3 regions of the Glutamicibacter sp. BSL13 genome follow, and region 2 is predicted to be linked to each of the others. Evidence: riboswitches for the same ligand, from Rfam matches in the RefSeq annotation. Region 2 holds a riboswitch; each other region holds the start of a gene.
What was found. A riboswitch is a leader RNA that binds a small molecule or an ion and turns the genes downstream of it on or off. The one in region 2 is predicted to bind thiamine pyrophosphate.
Positions count from the first base shown of each region.

Region 1 (5,232 bases), on a different contig from region 2:
TGCCGGTGCGGCGAGCTTCCTCGCCTCCGACGCGATGATCGCGTTTCGTTCCTTCACCGATCTTCAAATCCCGGTTTCCGGGTTTTGGATCATCTCAACCTACGTACTCGGCCAAAGCCTGCTGGCGTGGGCGGTGGCCCGAAAAGTCCAAGAAGACAACCAGGCAGCTGAGCCCGCTGGACTCCATGCCGGGTAGGCCGCCAGGGGCGACCTTCGGGCAGGGGGCGGGGCAGGAACCTGAGCTGGTCATCGTGCACGGCAACGGGCTGGATCACCGAAACCTGCTGATGCTGGATCAAGCCTTTGCCGCCGAACCGGCTTTCCGCCGGCACTACCTGGATTTGCCCGGATACGGCGCGACCCCGCCCCTGCACTCCCCGGGAGGTCTGCCCGAGCTGGCCGACTGGCTGGAGGACTGGGTACACCGTCATTTGGGGCGGCGCCGGTTCGTGGCGTTCGGGCAGTCAATGGGCGGGCTGCTCTGTCAGGAACTGGCTGACCGGATGCAGGAGCGCATCCTCGGGCTCGGGCTGCTGGCCCCGGTGGTCTTTCCGCGCACCGAAGAGCGCACCCTGCCGCCACGCACCGTGCTGGAAGAAGATCCCCAGCTGCTGGCCCGCCTGCCTCTGCCGGCACGTGAAAACTTTCGGACCATGACAGTTCTGCAGAACGAGGCAACATGGCGGCGCTTCGCCGCCCAGATCCTGCCCGGAACGGAATCCGCGAACCTGCGGGCCATGGCGCGCCTGGCCAAGCGCTATGACCTTGACCCGGTCCCCGTGCGGCGCATGACCCAGCTCAGGGTCCCGGTCGTTGTGATCAGCGGCGCGCAAGACCATATTGTGGGCAGTCAGGACGCCCGGCTCTTGCAGCGCCGCTACCCAATGATGAGCCACCACGTCATTGAGCGGGCCGGACACAACGTCCATGTGGAACAACCGGCCGCGGTGGTGTGCGCGGTACGGCACTGGCTGGGAGAAGTTAAGCGGTGGCAGCAACAGGAGGGGCAGCGATGATCAGTACACGCGAGATCGCAACGGTGGACGAGGTGCCGGGGCTGTTGGAGATTTGGCGGGCTTCGGCTGCAACCGGACGCGAGTTGGTCTCTGCCGCCGACATGGATCGGCTGGCCCAGGCGCTGGAGGCCGTCTACCTGGGCAACGCCCGCGTGGTGGTGGCCGAGCGCGAGGGGCAGGTTGTTGGATCCCTGGCCCTGGAGGGGGCGCGGCTTTGCCTGCTCTGGGTGCACCACGAGCACCGCCGCCGTGGCGTGGGCCGGGCACTTATCGGCCACGCACAAGCGCTCAGCTTTGAGCTGCAGGTCGAGGTGGGTCAGCCGGAGCATGCCGTCGCGGCGTTCCTGCGCGCGGTGGGGTTCGCACCGGCGGAAACCACGGACGGTGTACCCCACGGTACGGTGCTGCGGCTTGCCGTTTCCGGTTCCGACCCCAGCGGGGACAGTGGCAGGATGGAGTCATGAGTGAAGAGAAACGAGAATTACGTGCGGTAACCGTCGAACGCACCACCAGCCGCCAATACCGCGCCACCAGCACCGAAACCGGAGCCAGCATCGAATTCGGGCAGGGCGAGGGGCTGCTCAGCCCGGTCGAATTGCTGCTGGCCGCCATTGCCGGCTGCTCGTCAATTGACGTTGATGTGGCCACCACCCGGCGCAGTGAACCGGAGACCTTCAAGGTGGAGGCCGCCGGATACAAGGTGACCGAGGATGGGGCCAGCCGCATGAAGGACATTTCCATGTCCTTCGACCTGAAGTTCCCGGACACCGAGGAGGGGCGCAAGGCCGCTGGAATGGTTGACCGGATCATCAAGCTTTCACACGACAAGTACTGCACGGTCTCACGCACCGTGGAATTGGGCACGCCGGTGACCAGCACGCGGGTCGAAAACTAGGAACGCGAGGGGGGCGCCGCCGGCTGATGCCGGTGGCGCCCCCGCCTTTCCGGGCCGCGCACCCCGGCTTGGGGCCAACCGCGGATACAGCGCAGCTATGCCTCGCCCGGAGCCGGTTCCAGCTCCAGGGCGGCGATGGCCGGGAACGGGTCGCTGCGCAGCCGTCCAAAGGTCAGCACATCCACCCGGGTGCCGTCCATGACGAACTTTTCGCGTTCCACACCCTCCTGGATGAAGCCAGCGGCCCGGGCCACCCGCAGGGACGCGGGATTGTTCGCCCGCGCCCCCAGTTCCAGCCGGTGCACGCCGCCACTGCTGAGCAGGTGATCAGCCACGGTGGCCGCGGCCCGGCTGGCCAGCTGCCGGCCGCGGTATCCGGCGGCCACCCAGTACCAGAACCAGCCCAGCGTGTTGGCCCGGTCCAGGCTCGCGCACACTAGGCCCACCAGCGTCCCGTCCACGTCGATGGCGTAGGGGCGCTGCTCCTGCGGGGACGCCAGCAGCCGGTCGATGTAGGCGTGGGCTTCATCCAGGGTTCTTACCGATCCCTGGCGCTTCATCTGCGCATCCGAGGTGAACGCGGCCAACACCGCCGGGGCGTCGGTGGGGCGCAGCGGGCGCAGACGCGCCCTCGTCGCTTCCAGTCCTGCCGGGGCTGGGGCCGGGCGTGGCGCCGGGGTCGACTGCTGCTGCGCGCCAACGGCACTGGCGGTGCCCTGGTGGTACAGCAGCTGCCAGCGTCCCCGCTCCAACTGCCACAGGGAACTACGGTGGGCGGTACGCACCCCGGTGCTCTGCCAGCGCAGCAGCACCTGATGCTCGGACAAGGCCAACAGGCTCGGGGCGTGCAGGGCGGCCGGGGGATTATCGGTGCGCGTTTGGGTGGCCAACAGCGCGATGATCTCGTCCTTCGTGTAGTGCCGGCCCGAGACCCCCACCTCCTCAAACATCTCGTGCAGCAGCACAGCCAGCTGCTGCGCATCCCCCCGGACCGCTGGTGAGAGCAACTGCTCTTCCAGGGCCAGCAGCTCTTGGGCCAACGGGTCGCTGCGCTCCAGGAGCCGGGGGTAGGACTGCGCGTTGTGAGTGGTGCCGGATGCGTTCATGCCTCCCAGTGAACCACGGGTTGTGTGTGCGGCGGCCCGCCGGCGGGACCGGCCGTCATGCAATTGGTGTTTGTGAGCTGCACCATGCCTATAATCCTTCTAACTCCGCGGGAGCCTGCGCGATCTGTTGATCCGGGCTGAGAGGGCTTCGTGCCGACCGCCACACCTGATGCGGGTCATGCCGCCGTAGGAAGGAAAGTGCCCTGATGCATGTCGTGATCGTTGGTGCCGGGATCGCCGGACTATGTACCGCTTTTGAACTGCGCAGCCGCGGGGTGCGCGTCACGCTCTGCGACCCTGACCCCGCCGGGGGCGCCAGCCATGCGGCGGCGGGCATGCTGGCCCCGGCCGCGGAAATCGTCTGGGGACAGGACCGGCTGCACCAGATGATGGCCGACTCGGCGCAGCTCTACCCGGAACTGGTGGCGCGCGTGCAGCAGGCCACCGGTGCGACGGTGGCGTACCGGCAAAACCCGACCATGGTCGTCGCCGCCGAGGCCGCCGACCGCCAGGCGCTGGCGGAGCTGGAGGAGGTCCGCCACCGGCTGGGGTTGCCCACCCAAATGTTGCTGGGCTCCCAGGCGCGGCGCAGGGAACCGGCCCTGGCCGGGAACATCGCCGGAGCCCTGGTATTCCCCGAGGACCACCAGGTCGATCCGCGCTCGCTGACCGGCATCCTCATCGAGCATTTTGGGCAGGACCTGATCCGGGAGCAGGTCAGCGAAGTGGAGCACTGCGGCGCCACGGCGCGGGTGCACACCCAGACCGGGCGGGTGCTGGAGGCGGACCAGGTGCTGCTGGCCACGGGCCTGGGACAGGTGCCCGGCACCCCGCGGCTGCCGTTGCGGGCGGTGCACGGCGACATCCTGCGCCTGCACTTGCCGGCCCACCTACACCCGCTGCTCACCCACACGGTGCGCGGGGTGGTGCACCGGCGCAACGTGTACCTGGTGCCGCGCAGCGACGGCAGCATCGTGCTTGGCGCCAGCAGCCGCGAGGACGGCAACGACCTGGTCAGTGTGGAGGCGCTGTACACCCTGCTGGATGATGCCCGGCGCCTGGTGCCCGGGATCATGGACGCCTCCCTGCGTGAGGTGATCGCCCGGCCCCGGCCCGGCACCCCCGATGACCGGCCCATCATCGACCGGGTGGACGCGCACACGGTGGTGAGCAACGGGTTCTTCCGCCACGGCGTCCTGCTGGCACCCCTGGGCGCCCGGATCGCCAGTGACCTGCTGCTGGGCGCCGACCCGGGGACGCACCGTGGGCTGTTGGGGCTGCACCGCTTTCCGGTCGCGGCCAGCAGCACCAGCCACTGATCCCGGTCACCCGATCAGGCGGTCCTGTCCGCCGCGCAGCCGGCCCCGAACCCGGGCAACCCCAGACATCCGGCGCCGCCCGCCACCCCGGTGAGCGCCACCAGACAAAGCCAAAGCAACCAGAAAGAGAGGCACGAGACGCAATGCCTGAAATCACCGAGATCGAGGTGCAGCTCAACGGCCAGAGACTGAACCTGCCCGACGGGGCCACCGTGCGTGACATCGTCGCCGGGCACACCAAAAAGCTCATCAACGAACAAGGCCTGGCCGTGGACGGCTCCCGGCTGGGAATCGCCCTCGCCATCGACGGGGACGTAATTCCGCGCAGCGCCTGGGCCAGCCACACGGTGGCGCCCGGGGCGCGCATAGACCTGGTCACCGCCGCACAGGGAGGATGAGGAAGATGACCCAGAGCAACGAAGCACCCCACACGCCCGAAGATGTCTTCAGCATTGCCGGGGCACAACTGCGCTCCCGCCTGGTGATGGGCACCGGGGGAGCGACCTCCCTAAGCACCCTGGAAGAGGCCCTGGTCGCCTCGGGCACCGAGGTCACCACCGTGGCCATCAGGCACTATGCCGCAGCCGGTGGGGATTCGGTGTTCGCCATGCTCCAGCGCCTGGGCGTGCTGACGTTGCCGAACACCGCCGGCTGCTACACCGCCCGCGATGCGGTGCTCACCGCCAGGCTGGCGCGCGAGGCCCTGGAAACGGACTGGATCAAGCTGGAGGTGATCGCCGACGAGCACACCCTGCTGCCGGATCCGATCGAACTGTTTACCGCCGCCGAACAGCTGGTGGCCGACGGGTTCCAGGTCTTTGCCTACACCAATGACGACCCGGCCCTGGCCCAGCGACTGGATGATGTGGGAGTCGCGGCGATCATGCCGGCCGGCG
Region 1 is NZ_JAVGCZ010000006.1:27,628-32,859, forward strand. It holds gene RCJ92_RS01920 (lysoplasmalogenase family protein) at 1-196, shown strand, start outside; gene RCJ92_RS01925 (alpha/beta fold hydrolase) at 186-1,016, shown strand; gene RCJ92_RS01930 (GNAT family N-acetyltransferase) at 1,013-1,480, shown strand; gene RCJ92_RS01935 (OsmC family protein) at 1,477-1,911, shown strand; gene RCJ92_RS01940 (GNAT family N-acetyltransferase) at 2,007-3,017, opposite strand; TPP riboswitch at 3,115-3,227, shown strand; gene thiO (glycine oxidase ThiO) at 3,224-4,336, shown strand; gene thiS (sulfur carrier protein ThiS) at 4,480-4,734, shown strand; gene RCJ92_RS01955 (thiazole synthase) at 4,740-5,232, shown strand, end outside.
Region 1: it holds a riboswitch for thiamine pyrophosphate, as region 2 does, so the genes downstream of both, thiO (glycine oxidase ThiO) here and RCJ92_RS04000 (3-oxoacyl-ACP reductase) in region 2, are expected to answer to the same signal.

Region 2 (5,232 bases):
CTGTGACGGCAGCGTTTGGCTTGAAAGCCGAGCTGCCTTCGGCAGCCAAGGGGACAAGCTTGGTGTCCGACTGCGTGACCGTGCCGTCGCTGGCATCAATGCTCAGGGAGATTTCGCCCAGGGTGGTGCCGTACTGATGCGCCTGGATCACCGGCCGGGTTTGGTCAGTGCCCGCGATTGGCACTGAGCAGTGGTAGGGCTTATGGGTGTGTCCGGAAATGATGGCGTCGATGTGCTCATCGGCATTGCGGATCAGCTGCCCATAATCCGTTGATTCCTTGGCAATCGTGTCACAGGCCGTGCTTTCGGATCCGTCGTGGGTCAGCAGCACCAGCACGTCGGCTTCACCGTTCTTCTTGTCGCCGTCGCTCAGCTTCTCTGCCACCCGGTTGGCGGCCTCGAGCTGGTCGCCGAAGGTGAGGTCGCTGATCCCGCTGGGGCTAACCAGCGTGGCCGTGTCCGCGGTGACCGTGCCGATGAACCCGACCGATACACCGTCTACTTCGCGGATTGTGTACTCCCTGAGGGCCGGCTTGCTGGTGCCCTTCTCGTATACGTTCGCGCCGAGGGCATAGTCCGCCCCCTCGGCTCCTTCGGCTTCGGACTTCGTGCCGTAGCGGGGGATTACACGCTCCTGCAGGTCCTGGAAGCCGCGATCGAATTCGTGGTTGCCCACCACCGACAGGTCCAACCCGGCGGCGCCGAGCGCGTCAATCGTGGGCGCATCCTGCTGTGAAGCGGAGGCGAACGTGGAGGCACCGATGTTGTCGCCGGCCGAGACAAAGAGGGTATTCGCATTCTCCTGCCGATATTTTGCGACCGCTCCGGCCAGTACTGCAGCTCCGGCAGATTCGCCCTCGGCCTGGATGCGTCCGTGGAAGTCATTGATGCTCAGCAGGTTGAGCTCTACTTCCTTGGCCGGACTTGGCTCGGTGGGCGCTGCCTGCGCGCCAACGGCGCCGGAGGCAATGAGCGAAAAGGACGCCAGGGCAGTGAAACCGACCCTGGGCAGGCGTCTGGAGGTAGACATGGAAAATCCCCTAGAGGTAAACAAGTGATCGTCACATGTTTATCCCACGGGAGTGAACCTGTCGATACTTTTTGATGAAGTGTGGGGTTGATGTCGGGGGCCGTTCACGTGGCCTCGCTTCACACGGCCCTCCCGCAGCGGGTCGGCCTGGGCGGCTCTCATCGCGAAATCCGCGCCATAGTTTGACTATCAAGCAGATCTTTCACGTTCACCGTGTGATCGTGGCCGGCTTCGGTGCAGATCCGCAACGGGGGCATGCGGATCATTCGCCGCTGGGTGGCCCCACCCGCGAGGCTCCCACGATTCGTCCGACCAGCGTGCATACGGCCAGCACGAAGAGCAGGTATGCCCCGGTAAGCAGGCCGTAGGCCAACTCACGATGCTGGACGTTGAGGGCAAAGATGAAGACCGCGGCACCGCACACCAAAAGCGCAACCCCCAGAAGCCGCATCTTCATCTCCGCATCACGCATCCCTTGTTCCGTAGACCACGCTGTCCCGTGAAAAACCAATGACTGTAATTACAATAATTGCACAAATGGTTGTCCGAAGGAATCCTCCGAAAGGACTAGATGTGCCTGCTCACCTACCGCAGTGGGATGAAGCGGCGCCTCGGGGAGCAGGGTAAACCTAGGAAAAACCGGTTCACCGCCGTGAGCCGGGGGTGTGCGCGGTTAGAGGCAGCTGCGCAGGATCTTCTCAATGGCCGCCTGTTCGGCCTTTGTCATCCACGCGTCATATTTCGCCTTCACCTGCGTCTGACGGGAAACGTAGCTGCACCGGAAGGAGCGGTTGGGCGGCAGCCACGTTGCCGCGTCCTTGTCGCCCTTGGATGCATTGGTCGGGCCATCCACAGCCATCAGGTTCAGCGGGTCGTTGGCAAAGTTCAGGCGGGTTTCGGCGTCCCACTGCTGGGCGCCCTTCTGCCAGGCATCCGAAAGCGCCACCACATGGTCGATCTGCACCGCGCTGCTGGTTCCCTGCCCGCGCACAAAGGAGATGCTCTTGCCGGTGTAGGGGTCATCAAGTACGCCGCTGAGCACCACGCATTCAATGCGTCCCTCCCGGTATTCCACGTCCTTCAGGTCCCGGGCGAGAATGTCATTGCGCGCGTCGCACCCGTTGCGGTCGGGGTCCTTCCAGCCCTTGCTGAATTCCTCGCGCGAGTACCCGGTCTTCGGGGCGCGGCCCTTGACGTCGATTTCCTCAAGCAACGCCAGCGATTCTGCGAACTCAAGGCTTTGCTCTTCGGTGATGGGGCCGCCGGTGGAGGGGGCTTGTGACTGCGTTTGCCCTGGAGCGGCGTCGGGGTTGAAATCGCTGAGCGTCCCGGCCGAGCATGAGGTCAGTGACAGTGAGCCAAGCAAGAGGGCCAGGGTGATGAAACGACGCGGGCTGCGCATGCGGTAGAAGGTTCCCTTCGATGCAGTGGGCGCACCAAAAATAAGGTGCTGCCTGTGGTGTACAGCCAGCACCTTATCGCTTCGGGGCGACACTATCGCCCGAACCGCCGGGGCACCTTTATGTGGTGTCCGTGACGCAGACCGCGCTAGTTGGTCGCGGTTCCCGGATCCTCGTCCTGGCCCGGACGGGTGTGCGATGCCCCGCCCTCATCACGCCACTTCTTCAGCTGCTCGGGTGACACTTCGCCGGTGTCGATGTTTTCTGGTGCGTAGGGGTCCTTGCCCTTGTCATTTACCGTGTCCATATCCTCACCGTAGGCCGGTTCCGGCAAAGCGACAAGGAGTCCGGTCCCGTCCGTTTTCGTAACGGCAACGGCGCGGCCTTGGCATTGTCCGGGTCAAAAAGTCTCCAAGTCGGCGCCTGGTCGCTGGATGTGGTAGGAATGGGCTTAGTGACACGGGGTGCCGCCGCAGCGGCTGAGAAAACACCCGTCGAACCTGCACCAGTTAGTACTGGCGAAGGGAATGTCCTGGATTCCACGATGCCCCGCACCTTTGAGTGGCTGCGGCGTATCCACACCGGGTTCCGTTCGCCTTGACCCACATTCAAGGAGTTCGAACACCATGAATACACAAACCACCACCGTCGAAACCAGCAACAGTGCTCTGCCCCTGGCAGAGCAGCAGGTGTTGGTCACCGGGGCCGCGCGCGGGCTGGGCGCGGCCATCAGCACCGCCTTCCTGGACGCCGGAGCGAACGTGGTCCTCAACTACCACTCCTCGGGGCAGGCCGCCAACGATCTGGCTGCCCGCTACCCCGAACAGGCCCTGGCCGTACAGGCTGATGTGCGTGAAGCCGGGCAGCTGAAAAACCTGGTCCGCCAGGCCGAAGAGCACTTCGGCAAGCCGCTGACCACGCTGGTCAACAACGCGCTGGTCGACTTCTCCTTCAACGGGGACGCCCGGCCCAAGGCTGGCGAACTCAGCGCGGCCGATTTGAGCAAACAGTTCACCGGGTCGGTGCTGGCCCCGGTCGCCGCAATCCAGGCCGTGCTGCCGAACATGCGCAAAGCCGGTTTTGGACGGATCATCAATATCGGCACGAACCTCTTCCAGCATCCGGTGGTCCCGTACCACGACTACACGGCCACCAAGGCGGCACTGCTGTCGCTGACCCGCACCTTCGCCGATGACCTGGGACCCGAGGGGATCACCGTGAACATGGTCTCGGGCGGACTGCTGCGCACGACCGACGCCTCCGCGGCCACCCCGGAAGAGGTCTTTGACTTCATCGCCTCCGGCACACCGCTGCGCAAGGTCACCAGCCCGGCCGAACTGGCGGACGCCGTCCTGTTCTTCGCCTCCCCCTGGGCCCGCGGCGTGACCGGACAGAACCTGATCGTGGATGGGGGACTGGTCAAGGGATGAGCCCCAAGCAATTGAAACTGAACCTGTTCATCTACGGTGCCGGCCACCACCAGGCTGCCTGGCGAGACCCGGACTCCGCTGCCGAACGCCTGGGCGACACCAGGTACTACACGCAGCTGGCGCAGACCGCAGAGCGCGGGCTGCTGGACGCGGTGTTCCTGGCCGACGGCCAATCCGTCTCCCCGCAGGCCGCAAAGGCCGGACCCACCTGGTTCTACGAGCCGCTGACCCTGCTCTCGGCGTTGAGCCAGCACACCGAGCACATTGGCTTGGTGTGTACTGTCTCCTCCAGCTTCTACTCCCCATTCCATGCCGCCAGAATGCTGGCCAGCCTGAACCACCTCTCCGGCGGGCGGGCCGGGGTCAACGTGGTCACCAGCATGTGGGATGCCGAGGCGCAGAACCATTCGATGCCCGGGCTGGGGGACCATGACACCCGATATGCGCGAGCCGATGAGTTCATTCAGGTGGTGCGCCGACTGTGGGATTCCTTCCCGGCCCAGGCCATACAGGCCAGCCGGGACGGGGACTTCGCCAACCCGGAACTTCTGCAGCCCATCGAACACGTGGGGGAGCACTTCACGGTGCGTGGCCCCCTGAACGTTCCCGGCGGCCCGCAGTGGGCCCCGGTGTTGTTCCAGGCCGGCTCCTCCCCGCAGGGTCGGGAGCTGGCCGCGAAATATGCCGAGGCCGTGTACGCGGTGGCTGCCGATCGGCAGATGGCCCTGGAGTACGGTACCGACCTGCGCTCCCGGATCGCCGCGGCCGGACGCGACCCGGAAGCGGTGGCGATCATGCCGGGGCTGGTGACCTACGTGGGGCGCACGCATGAGGAAGCCCGGGCCAAGCAGCGCCGGCTGAACGAGCTGCTGCCCACCGGTGACGCGCTTAAGCAGCTGGGCGTCTTCGTGCAGCAGGACACCTCCGGGTGGGACCTGGATGCCCCGGTGCCCGAACTGCCGCCACTGCACAGCTTCACCGGACCGAAGGGACGCTATGCCACGATCCAGCGGCTGATCGCCGTGCACCAGCCCACGGTGCGCGAACTGCTGGGGCTGCTGGCCGCCGGAGGCGGACACGCCACCATGATCGGTACCCCGCAGTCCATTGCCGATGAGATGGAGCAGTGGCTGGACTGCGGGGCGGCGGACGGCTTCAACCTGATGCCGCCCACTCTGCCCGCCGGCATCGAGGATTTCGTGGACCTGGTGATCCCCGAACTGCAGCGCAGGGGACTTTTCCGCACCGCGTACTCCTCCTCGACCCTGCGCGGGCATCTGGGACTGGGCCTGCCCGCATCGTCCTGGCCCCGCGAAGAAGCTAACCAGCCCAGATAGCGGCCGGGGCCGGTTCAACGCGATCGGGTCCGTAG
Region 2 is NZ_JAVGCZ010000013.1:24,906-30,137, forward strand. It holds gene RCJ92_RS03980 (5'-nucleotidase C-terminal domain-containing protein) at 1-1,030, opposite strand, end outside; gene RCJ92_RS03985 (hypothetical protein) at 1,293-1,502, opposite strand; gene RCJ92_RS03990 (HNH endonuclease family protein) at 1,704-2,432, opposite strand; gene RCJ92_RS03995 (hypothetical protein) at 2,579-2,737, opposite strand; TPP riboswitch at 2,881-2,975, shown strand; gene RCJ92_RS04000 (3-oxoacyl-ACP reductase) at 3,057-3,860, shown strand; gene RCJ92_RS04005 (LLM class flavin-dependent oxidoreductase) at 3,857-5,197, shown strand; gene RCJ92_RS04010 (siderophore-interacting protein) at 5,212-5,232, opposite strand, start outside.

Region 3 (5,232 bases), on a different contig from region 2:
CCCCCGAAGTCCGGGGTGCGCAACCAGCTGCGCCGCCCGGCGCCGAAGCCCTTGGCTTCCATGGTGATGGCCAGTCGCCCGGCCCGGCGGATCGCCTGCACCAGCAGGGCCAGCACCTGCCCCAGGTTCGCGCGCAGGCGCTGGGCCGGGGACCCGAAGTTCCCCACCCCGCGTGCCCGGCGGGCCAGGGTCAAGGTGGTGAACTCCTCCACCAGCAGGCCCAGCAGCCGCATTCCGGCCAGCGCCCCGAGCACGAAGCGGTGCGGCACGCGCAGCTGCTGGGACAGGGCCGAGCCCAGGTCGGAGGGGTTGGTGGTGCTCAGCAGCAGCACCATCGGCACGGCCATCGCCATGGCGCGCATGCCGGTGGCGATGCCGCCGGCCAGGGAGCCCTCGGTGATGGTGAAGACCCCCAGGTCCAGCAGCAGCGCCCCGGAATCCTCCCCGACCAGGCTGATCCCCCAGGCGGCGGTCAGCCCGGCCAGCAGCAGCGGCCAGGCGCGCAGCAGGAAACGTGGGATGCTCAGCCGCGCCAGCGGCAGCATCAGCAGGGTCGCGGTGATCACCACCAGGCCCGAGACCCAGTCAATGGTGGCCACCAGCGGGATGGTGGTGGCCACGATCGCCGCCAGCTTCGCCAGCGGGTTGCGCCGGGCCAGCCAGCTGTCGCCCACCGCGGATCCCAGCAGCGGGTCCGGCCCGGGGGCCTCGGCCCGCGGGGCGGGGGCCTGCAGCTCAAGTTCCCGGGCGCCCAACGCCCGGGCGAAGTGCCCGTCATGGGTCACCGCGATCACGGCGGTGCCCTGCTCGATCACCTCGATGAGCAGCTCGGCCACCTCCCGCCAGGTGTTCGCGTCCTGCCCGAAGGTCGGCTCATCCAGGATCAGCACATCCGGGCTGGCGGCCAACACCGTGGCCACCGAGAGCCGGCGCTTCTCCCCGCCGGAAAGCGTGTACGGGTTCGCCTCGGCCAGGTGGTCCAACCGCAGCCGGGTCAGCAGCGCGGCGGTGCGTTCGGCGATCTGCTGTTCATCAAGCCCGGTGCCGTCCTGCCCATCCCGTTCCCCCTTCGCCCGGCGCGGCCCGTAGGCCAGTTCGTCGGCAACGCTCTGGGTGACAAACTGGTGTTCGGGCTCCTGGAAGACCGTGCCGATGCGGGCCACCAACTGCCCGGCCCGCCAGAGGAATGGCTTGTCCCCCGCCTCACCGGCCAACAGTTCAGTGGCGTGCAGCCGGCCGCTGGCCGGCTCCAGCAGCCCGCCCAGGGTCAGCGCCAGGGTCGACTTGCCCACCCCGTTCGCGCCGCGGATCACCAGTGCGCCGCCGGCGGGCAGTTCCAGGTCCACCGCCGCGGTCAACGGGGCCTTCTTTGAACGCCTGGCCTGCAGCGCGTTGGCCCGCAACAGGCCACCGCCCGGACTGGTGCGTGGGGTACGGGTGTGCGGGACGTAGCCGGGCACCCAGATCCCGGCCTCGGCCAGCTCCCGGCGCAGCGGCTGGTCGCTCAGCAGCGCCTGCGGGGCCACGTCATGGCTGATCCCGCCGCCGGGCTCCAGCACCAGCACCCGGTCCACGTGTTCCACCCAGGTCTCCACCCGGTGCTCGACCACGATCAGGGTCGCTGCCGTGCGCTCGGCGGCGTTGAGCACCGCGTCGCGTACCCCCAACGCGCCCTCCGGGTCAATGTTGGCGGTGGGTTCATCCAGCAGCATCAGCCCCGGGCGCATGGCCAGGATCCCGGCCAGGGCCAGGCGCTGCTTCTGTCCCCCGGACAGCTGCTGGGTGGGGTGTTCCGGCGCCAGCTGGCCCAACCCGACCGCCTCCAGTGCCAGGGGAATGCGCCGGGAAATCTCCTGCGGGTCCACCCCGAGGTTTTCCGCCCCGAAGGCCACGTCGTCTTCCACCCGGGCCTGCACGATCTGGGTTTCCGGGTCCTGCTGCATCAGGCCCACACCCTGGCGCGGCCCGAACGCGTCCTGCTCCCCCACCAGCAGCTGCCCGGTGCACCCGGCCAGCTCGGTAACATCCAGGACCCCGGCCATGGCGTGCAGCAGCGTGGATTTGCCCGCGCCGCTGGGTCCCAGCAGCAGCACCCGCTGCCCGGCCGGAATCTCCAGATCCAGGGCGTGCAGGGCCGGTTGCTGCCGGTCGGCGTGCTTCCAGCCGAACCCGCGCGCGCTCACGGACAGGGCACCGGATTCCAGCTGGGGCAGCGCGGCGTGGTTCGTGATGCCGGCGGTCATTGCTTCGCCCGCCCAAAGACCGGTTCGCGGTTCGCCCTGCGGCTGGGCAGCGCGGAAAGCGCCCCGGTGGCCGCCAGCGCGCGGGTGGCGAAGTAGGACAGGATGCCGGCAATCACCAGGCCGGAGAGGCTCATCGCCGCCACGTGGAAAAGCTTCATGCTCGCGGTGTATTCCGCGTAGTAGGCCATCAGGTAGGCCTCGCTTAGCGCACCGAACAGTCCGGCGCCCAACCCCGCCAGCATCGCCACCCCAAGGCTCCACACCCGGTAGCGGAAGAGCGCGAACACCACCTCGGCGCCCAGCCCCTGGACAATGCCGGAAACCAGCACGGTGATGCCCCACTGCGAGCCCAGCAGCGCGGAGATCACCGCGGCCAGCAGTTCACAGTACAGGGCGGCGCCGGGCTTGCGGATGATCAGGGCCCCGAGCACTGCCGGGAAGAGCCACATCCCGGCCACGAAGGCGCTAGCCGGCGGGAAGGCCACAAAGGCCAGGGAAATGAAGCCGTAACCGGCGTTCCAGCCCCAGAACACCACGCCCGAAGCCACGGCGATCACCGAGGCGACGACGATGTCGGCGACCTTCCACGAGCTGCTGGCCCGCAACGGTGTTGTTGTCACTTGAATATCCTCCTGAATCAGGAGGGGAGCATGTATGCGAACCGGGGCGCGTCCCCGGGGGCATACCTGAGATTCTCGACTTCCTTCGCCGGTACTAGCCGGGGCAGGTTCGAGGGTCTGCGATCTATCGCACTCTCAGCGTCTTTTACCCTTACGCCTGCCGTGACGCGCCTGGCGGCACGGCAGCGGGCTGGTATGACGCTCCCCTGTCGGTTTATGTCTGCGTTGCCACCATACCCCAGGATGCCGGTCGGGCAGAACCCGCACCGGCGACCGGTTTGAGGCGGACGTCATATTGCTCTTGCTCCCGCGGCCAGGCGCCGCCTAGCGGGAGCGGGTGAGCACCGGTTCCCGGTGGGCCCGGCGGCTGGGCAGGGAGGCCAAGGCACCGGTGTTGGCCAGCATGCGGGTGAGGAAGAACGAGCAGATCCCGGCGATCAGCAACCCGGAGACGCTCATCGCCGCCACATGAAACAGCTTCATCCCGGGGGTATAGTGCACGAAGTGGGCGGTGATGTAGGCACCGTTGAGGGCGCTGAGGAAGCCGGAGCAGAAACCGGCCAGCATGGCGGCGGACAGGTTCCACACCCGGTAACGCAAGAGCGCGAACACCAGCTCGGCGCCCAGCCCCTGCAGCAGCCCGGAGACCAGCACCGTCAGTCCCCAGTGGGTGCCCAGCAGGGCCTCGATGATGGCGGCCAGCAGTTCGCAGTACAGTGCCGCACCGGGCTTGCGAATGATCAGCGCCCCGAGGACCGCGGGGAACAGCCACATGCCCGAGAGCAGCGCGCTGGCCGGCGGGAACGCGGCGAAGGCCAGCGTCACGAAACCGTAACTGGCGCTCCACGCCCAGAACACCACGCCCGAGGCCACGGCGATGACCGAGGCGATCACGATGTCCGCGACCTTCCATGAGGTGCCGCCGGTTCGCTTGGTTGTTGCCATTTTCTTCCATCCTCCTGGTTCAGGAGGGGAGCACATGCGGATGCGCAGGGAGCTGTCCCTGCCGCACATCTGAGATTCTCGACTTCCTTCGCCGGTACTAGCCGGAGCAGGTTCGAGGGTCTGCGATCTATCGCACTCTCAGCGTCTTCCACCGGTCCCGGCCACCGGCGTTTGCTGCGCGGTGAGCCTCGGGGACGGTATGACGCTCCCCTGTCGTTTCTTGTCAGCAGATTGCGCCGGCGATCCGTGGATCACCCGATGCCATGTCTGCGATGCCACCATAGCTCAGGATATGCTTTCGATAGAAAGAGAAGTCCCCATGCGAACAGGAGCGCGAAGAATGAAACCAATGATGAAGCTGCTCGCCACCGGCATTTCCCTGGGAGCCGGGTTTGTCGGCAGCAAGCTGGTGGACCGCTTGTGGAAGGGATTCACCGGCAATGACGCCCCGCGCCACGGCCAGGAAGCCGAAGCCGAAGCCTCGATGCGCCAGGCCCTGGCGTTCGCCGTCTTCTCCTCCGTGGTGGCCGCAATCATCCAGGTCCTCACCGACCGCGGCACCCGCAAGGCGCTGGCCAAGCTGAACAAGTAGTTCCCCGGCGTTTGCGCCGTGGACAGGCAGGGCCTCGGAGCACCGTGATGCGGTGCTTCGAGGCCCTTGTTCGTGGTGCCGGCAGTGGCGCTAGTCCTTGTTCTGGCGGCTGGCGTTCTCCACCACGGTGCGCAGTTCGTCGCTGTACAGCGTTTCGCGCTTCACGTGCTTGGTGCGGTACCCGGAACGGCCAATCATGTGCGCGGAGACCGGTGCGGTCAGCAGCTGCACGCCCCAGGCCAGGGCGAGCACCGGCACCACCTGCCAGGAGCGCAGGTGGATGGCCAGCCCGATGAACAGCAGCAGGAAGCCAAGCACCTGCGGCTTGGTGGCCGCATGCATCCGGGTGAGCAGGTCGGGGAAGGTCAACAGGCCTATGCCGGCGATCAATGACATCAGCGAGCCGACGATCATGCAGCCGGCGGCCACAATGTCCAGGAACTGATCCATCACGCATTCCTCTGGTCGGAAACGAACCGGGAGACGGTGACCGAGCTGATGAAGCCGATGGCGCAGGCGATCACCACGAACAGGATGTGGTTGGTGTGCCGGTTCAGGTACATTTCCAGGCACAGGGCGGCGGAGATGATCAGCAGCATCACATCCAGGGCCAGCACCCGGTCCAGGATGGAGGGTCCGCGGGCGACCCGGATCAGGCAGGCCACCGCACCCACCGAGAGCAGCACTCCGCTGATTCCCACGATGATGTAGCTCAACGCTTTGCCTCCTTGGCCTTCTGGCGGGCGCGCTGGGCGATGTCCTTGCGCACCTGCTTGACGTACTCGTACTCGTCGTGGCTGCCGATGGCCATGATCACCCGCCGTTCGATTTC
Region 3 is NZ_JAVGCZ010000014.1:29,176-34,407, reverse strand. It holds gene RCJ92_RS04285 (ATP-binding cassette domain-containing protein) at 1-2,243, opposite strand, end outside; gene RCJ92_RS04280 (ECF transporter S component) at 2,240-2,863, opposite strand; TPP riboswitch at 2,927-3,081, opposite strand; gene RCJ92_RS04275 (ECF transporter S component) at 3,188-3,808, opposite strand; TPP riboswitch at 3,875-4,030, opposite strand; gene RCJ92_RS04270 (DUF4235 domain-containing protein) at 4,158-4,400, shown strand; gene mnhG (monovalent cation/H(+) antiporter subunit G) at 4,491-4,850, opposite strand; gene RCJ92_RS04260 (monovalent cation/H+ antiporter complex subunit F) at 4,850-5,116, opposite strand; gene RCJ92_RS04255 (Na+/H+ antiporter subunit E) at 5,113-5,232, opposite strand, start outside.
Region 3: it holds a riboswitch for thiamine pyrophosphate, as region 2 does, so the genes downstream of both, RCJ92_RS04280 (ECF transporter S component) here and RCJ92_RS04000 (3-oxoacyl-ACP reductase) in region 2, are expected to answer to the same signal.